Regions from separate parts of the Dietzia sp. oral taxon 368 genome, predicted to be linked through region 2. Evidence: predicted binding sites of a transcription regulator. Region 2 holds the regulator's gene; each other region holds the start of a gene.
The links. The regulator LexA, encoded in region 2, represses DNA repair genes until DNA is damaged. The targets are predictions, from matches to a motif close to CGAACANNTGTTCG.
Positions count from the first base shown of each region.

Region 1: C3V38_RS11980 (HNH endonuclease signature motif containing protein) is a predicted target of LexA. The motif match lies at 2,654-2,667, and genes of this name have one in related genera.
Region 3: C3V38_RS07085 (HNH endonuclease signature motif containing protein) is a predicted target of LexA. The motif match lies at 2,476-2,489, and genes of this name have one in related genera.

Region 1 is NZ_CP027238.1:2,567,039-2,571,125, forward strand. It holds gene C3V38_RS11970 (cytochrome c oxidase subunit II) at 1-444, shown strand, start outside; gene C3V38_RS11975 (cytochrome c oxidase subunit 4) at 481-897, shown strand; gene C3V38_RS11980 (HNH endonuclease signature motif containing protein) at 988-2,601, opposite strand; gene C3V38_RS11985 (acyl-CoA dehydrogenase family protein) at 2,856-4,013, opposite strand.
Region 2 is NZ_CP027238.1:3,126,851-3,130,937, reverse strand. It holds gene dapF (diaminopimelate epimerase) at 1-541, shown strand, start outside; gene hflX (GTPase HflX) at 556-2,007, shown strand; gene lexA (transcriptional repressor LexA) at 2,079-2,747, opposite strand; gene C3V38_RS14610 (hypothetical protein) at 2,976-3,422, shown strand; gene nrdR (transcriptional regulator NrdR) at 3,534-3,989, shown strand; gene hrpA (ATP-dependent RNA helicase HrpA) at 4,045-4,087, opposite strand, start outside.
Region 3 is NZ_CP027238.1:1,502,062-1,506,148, reverse strand. It holds gene C3V38_RS07090 (nitrite/sulfite reductase) at 1-527, opposite strand, end outside; gene C3V38_RS07085 (HNH endonuclease signature motif containing protein) at 657-2,429, opposite strand; gene C3V38_RS17575 (hypothetical protein) at 2,808-2,966, shown strand; gene C3V38_RS07080 (patatin family protein) at 3,062-3,988, opposite strand; gene C3V38_RS07075 (sodium:alanine symporter family protein) at 4,076-4,087, shown strand, end outside.

The DNA of each region.
Region 1 (4,087 bases), 560 kb from region 2:
GTGGGCACTTCCGACGAGGTCCCGGTCCTGGTCCTGCCGACCGACACGCGTATCGAGTTCCGGCTCGCGTCGGCGGACGTCATCCACTCGTTCTGGATTCCCGAGTTCATCTACAAGCTCGACGTGATGCCGCACCCCGGCAAGAATCAGCAGTTGAGCATGTTCCAGATCGAGGAGATCGAGCGCGAGGGCGCCTTCGTCGGCCGCTGTGCCGAGATGTGCGGCATCTACCACGCGATGATGAACTTCGAGCTGCGCGCGGTCTCCCCGGAGGCGTTCGCCGACTACATCGAGTTCCGCCAGGCCAATCCGACCGCGACCAACGCGGAGGCGCTGGAGTCCATCGGGGAGGAGCCGTACTCGATCTCCACTGCACCGTTCAAGACCGGCCGCAGCGATACCCGCGACCAGAACAACACCATCGAGACCGCGTCAGCTAACTGACGGTTCTCCCGGTATCACGCGAAGGATTTCTGAACGATGAGCGCAACAGTACGAATCTTCGACGCACTGTTTATCTTCCTGGCCTTCCTGGCCATCGCGTACGGGTACCTCACCGGTACGTCGCGGACGGGCGTCGAGTGGGTCGGAACCACGGCCCTCGTGCTCTCGGCCGGCCTGAGCCTGCTGATCGGGGGTTACCTCCGCTTCGTGGCGCGGCGTATCAGCACGCTGCCCGAGGACTACGAGGAGGCCGAGGTCTCCGACGGCGCCGGTGAGCTGGGCTTCTTCAGCCCGCACAGCTTCTGGCCGTTCCTGCTGGCCTTCTCGGTTTTCGTGGTCGGCTACGGGGCGGCGTTCTGGAACTGGTGGGTGCTCATCGGCGGCGCCGTCGCGCTGGTGATCACCGCCTGCGGCCTGGTCTTCGAGTACCACTGGGGTCGCGAGAAGCACTGACCCACTGATCGCCTTCCGCCGGGGCCCGGCGTCGCTGTCCGCGACGTCGGGCCCCGGCGCTTTTCGTCGCGCGCTGACGGCCGGCGCCGTCTAGAAGGGCGGTGGGTCGGTGTCGGTGGTGGGGTGGCCGGTTGTGGGTGGGGGTGTGGTGGTGTTGGCGGCGCGTTCGGCGGCGAGGCGTCGGGCGCGTCGGAGCCAGTGGGTGGCTTGTGGTCGAGGGTCGAGCCAGGGCCGGCGGGGTGGGGCGTCGTCGGTGGGGTCTGGGTCTGGGTCTGGGTCGCGTTGGCGCCAGCGGGCCAGGGGGCCGGTGGGGTGGGTGGTCAGGGTGTGGCCGGTGTCGGTGGTCACGGTCAGGGTGCCGTCGGGGGCGAGGTGGTAGTGCCAGCCGTGGAAGGTTTTGAAGCGGTGGTGTTGGCGGCACATGCTGGCGAGGTTGGCTTCGATGGTCAGGCCGCCGCTGTCGGGGTCGGTGTGGTTGAAGGGGCGGCAGTGGTCGATGTCGCAGTCCTGGGCGGGTACGGAGCATCCGGGGTGGCGGCAGGTGCCGTCGCGTAGGCGGATGCGGTGGGCCAGTTCGGCGCTGATGCGGTAGCGGCGGGCTGCGGTGGGGGAATCGGCGGTGCCGGGTTGGGTGTGGGGCACGGTGATGGTGGCGCCGACGCTGCGGGCCAGTAGTTCGATGAGGGCTTCGATGGTGGCGGGGCCGCCGCGGGGGAGGTAGACCTCGGGTTCGCCGTCGGGGCCCAGGGGTGCGAGGACGGTGATGGTGGGGCGGACCTGGGTGGCCAGGGGTCGGGCCCCGGCCCGTGCGCCGGTCTGCGCGGCGTCTCCGCGGGTGTGGTCGCCGGGCTGGCCGCCGGTCTGGTCGTCTGGGTCGGTGGGGTCGAGGAAGGCGGCGACGAGGGCGTCGGCGCGCAGTTCGTCGATGCTGCGGATGTACTCGGCGTCGACGGTGTCGCCGCCGGCGCGGGCGGCCTGGAGGCGGGCCTTTTTGTCGCGGGTGGCTTGCTCGGTGGCGGCGCGGTGCAGGACCTCGTAGAGGGTGGAGGCTTCGGTGGCGGTGAGGTGGGCGGTGAGGTCGGCCATCCCGTCGGTGCCGCGGCGTAGGCGGATGTGGCGTTCGCGGGTGGCGGCGGCGCGGCGGGCGCGGACGCCGGCGGGGTCGTGGTCGGTGATGATGCGGTCGAGGGTGCCCAGGATGGCGTCGCGGCCGGGGCGGGTGCCGGCGGCGATGGCGGCCATAAGCCAGTCGATGATCTCGCGCTGGATGGGGCCGCGGTGGGCGGAGTCCACGGTGCGCATGTGGCGGGCGAGCAGGGTGGCGGTGTCCTCGTCGAGGCGGCCGGTTTCCATGGCCTCGACCAGGGTGGGGAAGCGGGTGATCAGGGTGCGGGCCCGGGTGAGCAGGGTGCGGGCGCGGTTGTTGTGCACGCCGTAGGCGGCGACGATCTCGGCGCAGGCGATGTGGAAGGGGTCGATGACGGCGTGTTCGGGTTTGAGGTCGAGCTCGGGGTCGTAGCCGGCGGCCAGGTCGCGTCGTTCCTGCTCGTCCTCGCACACGGTGTAGAGGTGGTAGCAGGCGCGCAGTCGGGCGGCGGCGGCGATGTTCTCGGCGTACAGGGCCTGCACGGCGGCGGCGCCGGCCGCGGCGATGGCGGGACAGTTGACGGAGCCGCCCGGGTGCGGCTGTGGTGCTCGCGTCATCGGTGCCCGCCCCCTTGGCGTGGGTGTGATCGCCGCCCGGCCGGACGATGATCGCTCGTGTGTTCGATAAAGTGAACACTAGCAACCCACTACGACACGATGGGGTCCCAACTCGTCTACTCGCAGGGAGGGCGAGGGGCACCGGGCGGCGAGACGCCGGCCGGACGGAGGGGGCGGAGGCGGCGGAGCGGCCACGAGAACGGGCCTCGTCCGCAGTGTGCGGTCGAGGCCCGTTCGTGGGGTGGTGGGGTCGCTTACAGCCCCATGTCCTTGGCGATGATGGTCTTCATGACCTCGTTGGTGCCGCCGTAGATCCGGTTCACGCGATTGTCGGAGTAGAGGCGCGCGATCGGATACTCGTTCATGAAGCCGTAGCCGCCGTGCAGCTGGAGGCAACGGTCGATGACCTCGGCGGCGACCTCGGTGCAGAACAGCTTGGCCGAGGCCGCCTCGGCGGCGGTGAGCTCGCCCTCGTCCAGCGCCTCGAGGGCGCGGTCCGCGACGGCCTGCGCGGCGTCGACCTTGGCCTGGCACGCGGCCAGCTCGAACTTGGTGTTCTGGAACGAGGCCACCTCCTTGCCGAAGACCGTGCGCTGCTGCGTGTACTCCTTGGCGAACCGCACGGCGGCCGCGGCCTGGGCGTACGCACCGTAGGCGATGCCCCAGCGCTCGGACGGCAGGTTCTGCCCGAGGTAGTAGAAGCCGCGGTTCTCTTCGCCGAGCAGGTCCTCGACCGGGACCTTGACGTCGGTGAAGGACAGCTCGGCCGTGTCGGAGGTCTTGAGTCCGACCTTGTCGAGCTTGCGGCCCACCGCGTAGCCCTCGAGCTTGGTGTCGACGGCGAGCAGCGAGATGCCGAAGCGGCGGTCGTCCTCACGCGGGGGAGCGGTACGGCAGGCCACGATCACGCGGTCGGCGTGGACGCCGCCGGTGATGAACGTCTTGGCACCGTTGAGGACATAGTGGGTGCCGTCCTCCGAGAGCTTGGCGGTGCTCTTCATGCCGGCCAGGTCCGACCCGGTGCCGGGCTCGGTCATGGCCAGCGCCCACATCTCCTCGCCCGAGACGAACTTGGGCAGGTAGCGCTGCTTCTGCTCCTCGGTCGCCAGGGCCTTGATGTAGGGGAGCCCGAGCAGTACGTGGACACCCGAGCCGCCGAAGTCCACGCCGGCGCGGGCGGTCTCCTCGGACTGGATGGCCTCGAACTTGTGGGAATTGATCCCCGCGCCGCCGTACTCCTCGTCGACGTTGATGCCGAACAGGCCGAGGTCGGCGAGCTTGTAGTAGAACTCACGGGGGACGATGCCGGCCTCGAACCACTCCTGGAAGTGGGGGGTCACCTCGGACTCGATGAAGTCACGGAGGGTCTGGCGGAAGGCCTCGTGGTCTTCGTTGAACACAGTGCGGCGCAAGTGCGTGCCTTTCCGTTGGACGTTCTGCTCCGGTGGCAGGCCACCGTGGAGGGGAGCGGAGCGTCGGGTTGGTG
Region 2 (4,087 bases):
GCCCGCGACGATCGTCTCCCGTTCGGGTGACGACGCCACCGTCCGGGTCGACATGGGGGAGCCGCGGTTGCTCGGGCTGTCCTCGACAGAGCTCGGTGGCCGCACCTTCGCGGGAGTGGCCGTCGACATGGGCAATCCCCACCTGGCCTGTGTCGTCCCCGGATTGGACGCCGCGACCCTGGCCACCCTGCCGGTCGGGGATCCCCCGGTGTTCGACCGCGACTTCTTCCCGCACGGCGTCAACGTGGAGATCGCGACGCCCCTGTCCGACGGCCGAGTGGCCATGCGCGTCCACGAGCGGGGGGCCGGCGAGACGATGTCGTGCGGGACCGGGATCGTCGCGACGGCGGTGGCGGCCCTCGCCGATGCCGGTCGCGGTACGGGAGACGTCGTCGTGTCGGTGCCCGGCGGCGAGGTCGGGGTGACCCTGACCGAGAGCGGTTCCGCCCTCACCGGCCCGTCCGCTCTCGTCGCCGCCGGCCGGTTCCACGGCGGTGCATATCACACGCCCGCACAGGGGACACGGACGGCTCCGATGTGAGATGATGCCGGAGAATGACTATCGATCACACGGCCGCTGACCGGCCGACACGAGACCTCGATCCATCTATCGGCGAACTGCAGCTCGAGGAGAGATCCTTTCTGCGCCGGGTGGCGGGTCTGTCCACCGAACTCCAGGACGTCAACGACGCCGAGTACCGTCAGCTCCGCCTGGAGCGGGTCGTACTCGTGGGCGTGTGGACCGAGGGGTCCGCAGCCCAGGCCGATGCCGCGATGGCGGAACTCGCCCAGCTAGCCGAGACGGCGGGCGCGGAGGTCTGCGACGCCCTGATCCAACGACGCGACAAGCCGGATGCGGCGACGTTCATCGGTTCCGGGAAGGTGAGCGTCCTCAAGGACGTCATCGCCGCGACGGGCGCCGACACCGTGATCTGCGATGGCGAGCTCACCCCGGGCCAGCTCCTGGCTCTGGAGAAGGCGGTCAACGTCAAGGTCATCGACCGGACGGCGTTGATCCTCGACATCTTCGCCCAGCATGCGACAAGCCGCGAGGGTAAGGCCCAGGTGACCCTCGCCCAGATGGAGTACATGCTCCCCCGCCTCCGCGGGTGGGGCGAGTCGCTCTCCCGGCAGGCGGGTGGACGGGCCGGCAGTAACGGCGGTGTCGGCCTGCGAGGCCCCGGTGAGACCAAGATCGAGACGGACAGGCGCCGGATCCGCGAGCGGATGGCGCGGCTACGTCGCGAGATCAAGGGGATGAAGCAGTCCCGCGACACCAAGCGCTACCGCAGGAGAGCCACGCCGGTTCCGTCCATCGCGATCGCAGGCTACACCAACGCCGGAAAGTCGAGTCTACTGAACAGGATCACCGGCGCCGGCGTCCTCGTACAGAACGCACTGTTCGCCACTCTCGATCCCACCACCCGCCGCGCCGACCTCCCCGACGGACGGTCGGTCGTGTTCACCGACACGGTCGGCTTCGTCCGACACCTGCCCACGCAGTTGGTCGAGGCGTTCCGGTCGACGCTTGAGGAGGTCGTCGATTCCGAACTGTTGCTGCACGTGGTCGACGGGTCCGACGCGTTCCCGCTCCGCCAGATCGATGCGGTTCGCAAGGTGATCAACGAGGTGGTCGAGGAGCAGAACGCCGAACGCCCGCGGGAGCTGCTGGTTATCAACAAGATCGACGCGGCCGACCCGGTTGTGCTCACGGAGCTGCACCACGCGTTGCCGGACGCGGTCTTCGTCTCCGCGGCCACCGGGCAGGGCCTCGACGAGCTGCTCGAACGAATCGTGCAGATCGTGGCGTCCGGGGACAGGGAGGTGACTCTCGAGGTCCCGTATACCCGAGGTGACGTGGTCGCACGGGTCCACACCGAGGGCGCGGTGGTCGAGGAGGAGCACACCGACCGCGGGACGCGGATGGTGGTGCGGCTGCCCGCTTCGGTGGCCGGTGAGCTCGGCGAGTTCGTCACGGATGGTGGCACGCGCAACGGAGCCGCCTGACCCGCTGGAACGACGAGAACGCCGCCTGATCCGATCGTGGGACAGGCGGCGTTCTCGTCATCGAGCGCGGCTCAGAGCTTTCGGAACACCGTCACGACCTTGCCGAGGATCGTGGCGTGCTCGCCCGGGATGGGACTGAAGGACGGGTTGTGGGGCAGCAACCAGACCCCGGAGGAGTCCTTGCGGAACGTTTTCACGGTCGCCTCGCCGTCGATCATCGCGGCGACGATCTCGCCGTTGTCCGCGACGTTCTGCCGCCGCACCACGACGTAGTCGCCGTCGCAGATCGCCGCGTCGATCATCGACTCACCGACGACCCGGAGCATGAACAGATCTCCGGACCCGACGAGGTCGGACGGGAGGGGGAAGACCTCCTCCACGGCCTGCTCGGCGAGGATGGGTCCACCCGCCGCGATCCGACCGAGGACCGGGACATAGACGGGCTCGACCGCCCCGCTAGGGCGACGGACCTCGCTGGTCGGGGACCGGCGACCGCGGGTCTTCTGCCCCGGGACACCGTGCACGTCGACCGCGCGCGGCTTGTGCGGGTCCCGGGTCAGGAAGCCCTTCTTCTCCAGAGTTCGTAACTGATGGGCGACCGACGATGTCGACTGCAGTCCCACGGCGTCACCGATCTCGCGGATGCTCGGGGGGTAGCCGCGCTCCTTGACCGTGTCGTGGATGTGCAGCAACACACTCTTCTGGCGGTCTGTCAGTGAGTCGAAGTCGGGCTTCGGCATGGCGGGTCCCTTCGGCGAATGGATGTTCGACGTCGTCATCTGTGTACACCCTATAACCCCGGAACGGGGATCGCCACACACACGTTCGAAGAATTTCACCGCGGAATGGTGATCGTGTCGGAGTCGCGTGATACAACTCTAGACGTGTTCAAATTCGAACAGATGTACTGAGCAATCCATACGGATGTGCGAACGCCTTTCGCACATCGTATCGAGCAGGGAGTGGACATGACCGTTCTGGAGCTGCACTCGCACACCGACTCCACGGTGCGGTGGACGGAGATCTGCCCGGCGGAGCACCGCGCTTCGATGCACCGCGTGGATCACGGCGTCAACGCCAACCCGGCCGCGGATCCGCGGACTCGCGGACGCGGCGTGACCCGGCCCGGCGCACGGCCGGTGGGTCGGCACGACGCCGCCGCGCCCCGCCGTGGCGCGCCCGCAGACCGCCGCCCCGCCCTGGCGCCGACGGCCTCGCGGATGCCCACCCCGAGGCTGGCCGACAGGACCCGTCCGGTGTCGGCCGATCAAGTGCGCGCCTGCCGCATCGAGGCACCGGCCCCGGCCTGTGTCGTCGACGACGTGCCCGCGTGGGCACTTCTGGCCTGCGGCATCGTCTTCGGGGTGATCATGCTCCTGGCCGTGGCGTTCCTCGGCGGGCCCGCCTACGCGTGACAGGCACCCGGGCCTCCTAGAATGAGCCGGGGACGGTGGTCAATCGTCCCCGCGTCCCGTGGGCCACGACCCGGGAGGCGCGCAGTCCGGTCGACGAAGGGCCACACGGGAATGTACTGCCCTACATGCCACAACGAGGACTCCCGGGTGATCGATTCACGGTCGGTCGACGAGGGGCAGGCGATCCGGCGCCGCCGAGAGTGCCCCGAATGCGGGCACCGCTTCACCACGCTCGAGACGCCTCTGCTGACAGTCCTCAAACGCAACGGCGTCACCGAGGCTTTCAGCCGCGATAAGGTGGTCCGCGGAGTCCGCCGGGCCTGCCAGGGCCGCTCCGTCGACGAGGACGCCCTACGGCGTCTCGCCCAGCAGGTCGAGGACGCCGTCCGCGCACGTGGCGCCTCCGAGGTGCCCGCACACGAGATCGGGCTCGCGATCCTCGGACCCCTCCAGGACCTCGACGAAGTCGCCTACCTCCGCTTCGCCTCCGTTTACAAGCAGTTCAGTTCGGCCGACGACTTCGAACGAGAGATCATCGCACTGAAAGACCGCCGCACGAGCCGCTGAGTCCGCTCAGTCACCGCGGCGGCCGGCGCCCGCCCCGAGCCGCCGACGCGAGCGGTCAGCGCCGGGCCCGGGGCGCGAGCGCCGACGCCACCGCCTTC
Region 3 (4,087 bases), 1.6 Mb from region 2:
ATGACGCGCGGGCAGTCGCCGCACGCCTCGACCGTGTCGATGCCCACGTCCTCGAGCCGCTGCCAGATTGCGGGGACGTCCTCGATGGCGATCCAGTGGTACTGGATGTTCTGCCGGTCGGAGATGTCGGCCGTGCCGCGGGCGAAGTCGGTCGAGATGCTCGCCAGCACGCGCAGCTGGTCGGTGGAGACCGCGCCACCGTCCGTGCGGACGCGCATCATGAAGTACTTGTCCTGCAGCTCGTCGGCCTCGAGCTTCGAGGTCCGGGAGCCGTCGAGGCCCTGCTTGCGCTGCGTGTACAGGCCCCACCAGCGCATACGGCCCGACAAGTCGTCCGACGGGATCGAATCGAAGCCCTCCTTGGAGTACGTGTCCAGGATGCGCTGGCGCACGTTGAGGGCGTCGTCCTCCAGCTTGAACTGCTCGTTGTGGTTGAGCGTGAGCTTGCCGTCGATCTTCCACTGCCCCTGTGGCTTGGCCGCGCGCGCGGGACGAGCGGTACGGGGGGCGGCTGCAGTATCGGTCATGGCGGCGAGGATAGTCAGAACAGACTGGTCTGTCTAACAAGGGTCGCCTAACCGCATCAAGCGTCCGCACCACCGGAAGCCTCCCCGCACGCGTTGCGCTCGGGTCTGCGCCGCCTGAAGAGCGCGCCATCAGAAGGGTGGTGGTGGTTGGAGGAGTTCGTCGAGGTGTTGGTGGAGGGCGTGGAGGATGGCTTTTTCCAGGGTGCTGTCGGTGGGTTTGTTGCGTTGCCACCAGCGGCTGGCCGCGGCGGGGGTCGTTCTTTCGCGCGGGGCCGGGTCCGGGGTGGTGTCGGCGGCGGTCTCGGGTGGCGGCGAGGTCGCGTCGGCTGCGTTGTGGGCGGTGGCGCGGGCGCGTTCGCGGGCCAGGCGTTGGGCGCGGCGGGCGAAGTAGGTGGCCTCGTCCAGGATCCCGGCCCCGGTGTCGGGGTTGGGGTTGCGGCGTTGCTGGCGTGCCCAGGCGTCGGCCTCGTCGCGTTGGTGCTCGCGCCGGTACTGGGCCAGCGGCCCGTCGGGGCGGGTGAGCATGACGGTGCCGTCGGGGGTGGTCACGATCAGGGTGCCGTCGGGCTCGAGCTTGTAGGTCCAGTCGGAGAAGGTTTTGAACCGGTGATGGCGGCGGCACTGACTGACCAGATTCGCCTCCACCGTCTGGCCGCCGGCGGTGGGGTCGGCGTGGTTGAACGGCACCACATGGTCCAGGTCGCAGTCGTCGGCGGGGACCGTGCACCCGGGGTGCCGGCAGGTGCCGTCGCGAAGCCGGACCCGGCGCGCCAACTCGGCACCGGGCCGGTATCTCAGCGCGGCGGCGGTGTCGTCGGCCGCGCCGAGGCGGGGATCGACCTGCTCGAACGAGGCGCCATCTGAGGTGGCGAGCATCTCCATCAGCGTGTGCAGGGCGGCTTGGCCGGTGCGGGTGAACTCCACCCGCGCGCCGTGGTCGTCGCGGCCGTTGTCGCCGGTGGCGATGACGGTGACCTTCGGCCGCAATACCGGCGCCAGCCCCTGACCGCCGCCAGTGGCGGCGCTCGGGTCGCCCGGGCCGGCGTTACTGTCGGTGCCAGTGTCGGTGCCGGTGCCGGTGTCGGTGTCGGGGTGGGTGGGGGTGTCGCCGCAGATCAGCGACATCAGGGCGTCGGCGCGGCGTTCAGCTTTGGAGTAGCGCGGCTCCGGCTCGGCCGGGGCATCCGGGTCGGCCGCGGCGGCTGCGCCAGTGTCGGCGGCCTGGTGTTCGGCGACCCGCTGGTCGAGGGCCTCGGCCAGCACGGCGGCTTCCTCGGTGGCCAGCAGGGCGGAGACGGTGGACATACCGTCGACGCCTTTGCCGATGCGCACACCGCGGCCGCGGCTGGCGTCTTCCTTGCGCAGGCGGATGGCGTCGGGGTCGTGGCGACCGATGACGGCGTCGATGTCATCGCGCAGGGCCTTATCGCCCAGGCGGATACCGGCGGCGACACCGTTGAGGTAGTCCTCGACGACCTGGCGCTGGACCTTCTCCAACACGTCCCCGCGGACGGTGGCCATCTGCCGGGCCAGCAGTTCGGCGACGCGTTGTTCCATCAGCCCGGCGGCCATGGCCTCCAGAATCGCCGGGTAGCGGGTGTGCAGTTCCCAGGCAAAGGACAGCATCTTCTCCGCGCGCCTGGCCGAGATGGACATCGCCGCCACCACATACCCGGCCGCCGCGACGAGCCCGTCCACAACAGCGTGGCCGGGACGGGCCTCGTGACTGCCGTCGATACCGTGCCCGTACTCACGCCAACACTCCTGCAGCAGCGCGTAACAAGCGACCAGGCGCTGCGCGGCCGCGCGGTTCTCGGCGGCCCAGCCTTCGCGCGCCGCCGTCGTCAGGCCTGCCAACGCGGCAGCGGGGTTACCGGTCGTGCGCTCCGGATCGCCGTCCATGCCCCACCCCCCGTGGTCGCCTACGCGGCCATGCCGCGCCATGTCTCGAATACGTGTTCTATTCTACGGTCACGCGTTCGACACCACAAGGGGCATCTGCGAATTACTCGCCAACCGCTTCGCGTAGCGCAATCGAAGCGAGAAGCCAGCTGTCGCCGAATCGCCGAGAACCCAGTCGCCGAAATTGAGCGATAGTTAGTTAGCGTGGCCAGTTCTTCACGAACCGATCATTTAGCAGGTCGACAGTTCGCAAATTCCTTAGCTGGCGACCAAGCCGGGGAATATGTGACTTTCGCGGTGGCACGGCACTCAGGGCGGTCGTAACTTCTGGTGGTGTAGCCCACAGACAGTGGGCACGTCACGTCGAAAGGGCACGACATGGGCGAGATTTCTGACTTCTGGTTCGACCTCTCCGAAGGGTCCGCTGACCTCCTCCCCGCGGGTGGCGTCGGCTCGGCCGCAATCGACGGCCTGCTCCGCCTTCCCTCGTACATCCTCTTCACGCTCGGTGGCGGCGCGGAGATCTTCGGCTCCTGAGTCACACCCCTTCCCGCTTCGCCGCGATCGTGCCCTGAACACGACCGCGGCGTCGCGCATTTCCGGGCCTCTCCGGAGCGGCGGGACAGGTCTTCTCAGAGTCCGCAGAACTCCAGCCAGCTGTCGACCTCACGGCGGGCCTGCTCGCGTCCCGAGACGTACGCCTCCGCGAGCCGGTCGACCCGGCGCTCGTAGCTCCTGATCGTCACCCGCTCCGGTCGGAAGACCAGCGCGTCGCCCGACTTCTCCAGCTCCTCGATCTCGTCGAGCGTCTCGTTGTACAGCGCCCAGCGGTGCAGGAGCGCCTCCCCCACCGCCGGGAAGCGACGGAAGTACGAGCGATAGAAAGGCGTCAGTCGGCGCGGCGGGATCTTCCGGTAGCCCTCAGGCTGAGTGAGCACGATCAGGAACTTCTCGAACCCCGCCTCGCGCGCCGCCGACAACGGGATCCCACCGTCGTGGCCCAGGGCGCCGTCGACGTAGTACTCGCCGTCGATGAGCACCGGCGGCATCCACACCGGCATGGTCGACGAGGACCGAACCATCCGCATGAGGTCGGCCATCGACTCGACGTCGTCCTCGGTCCAGAAGACCGTCTCGCCATCCGAGCAGCGGAACGTCCCGATCCGCGCGGCGGTCCCGCTGGCCTCGAACGTCTCGAAGTCGTACGGCAACACCTGATCCGGCAGGCCGGCCTGCTCGTAGATGTACTCCGCGTTAAACAGGCCCTTGCCGCGCGCGAAACTACGCAAGTCCCCGAAGTTCGGGTCCGCGGCCATCTCCACGAAACTCTTCCGGGCGCGTACCGCGTCGCGGGAGACGTAGTTAGCGAGGTGAGACGCCCCGGCCGAGATTCCGGCGACCAGACCGGTGTGGATCCCCGCCTCGATCAAGGTCTCGACAACGCCCGCGGTGTGCACCGCCCGCATACCACCGCCCTCGAAGAGCAGGGCGACATCGGGGGCGGTCGGCTCCAGCGTCGCAGTGCCGGCGCGCGTATGTCTCGGTCCCGCATCAGTCACTCCTCCAGACTAGGAGGTCTGGGCGCGGGGGTCCGGTGGCGGAGGTTCAGTGGCGCAGCCGCCTCCCCGTTACTAGTGTCACCACCCGTGACCCAACTC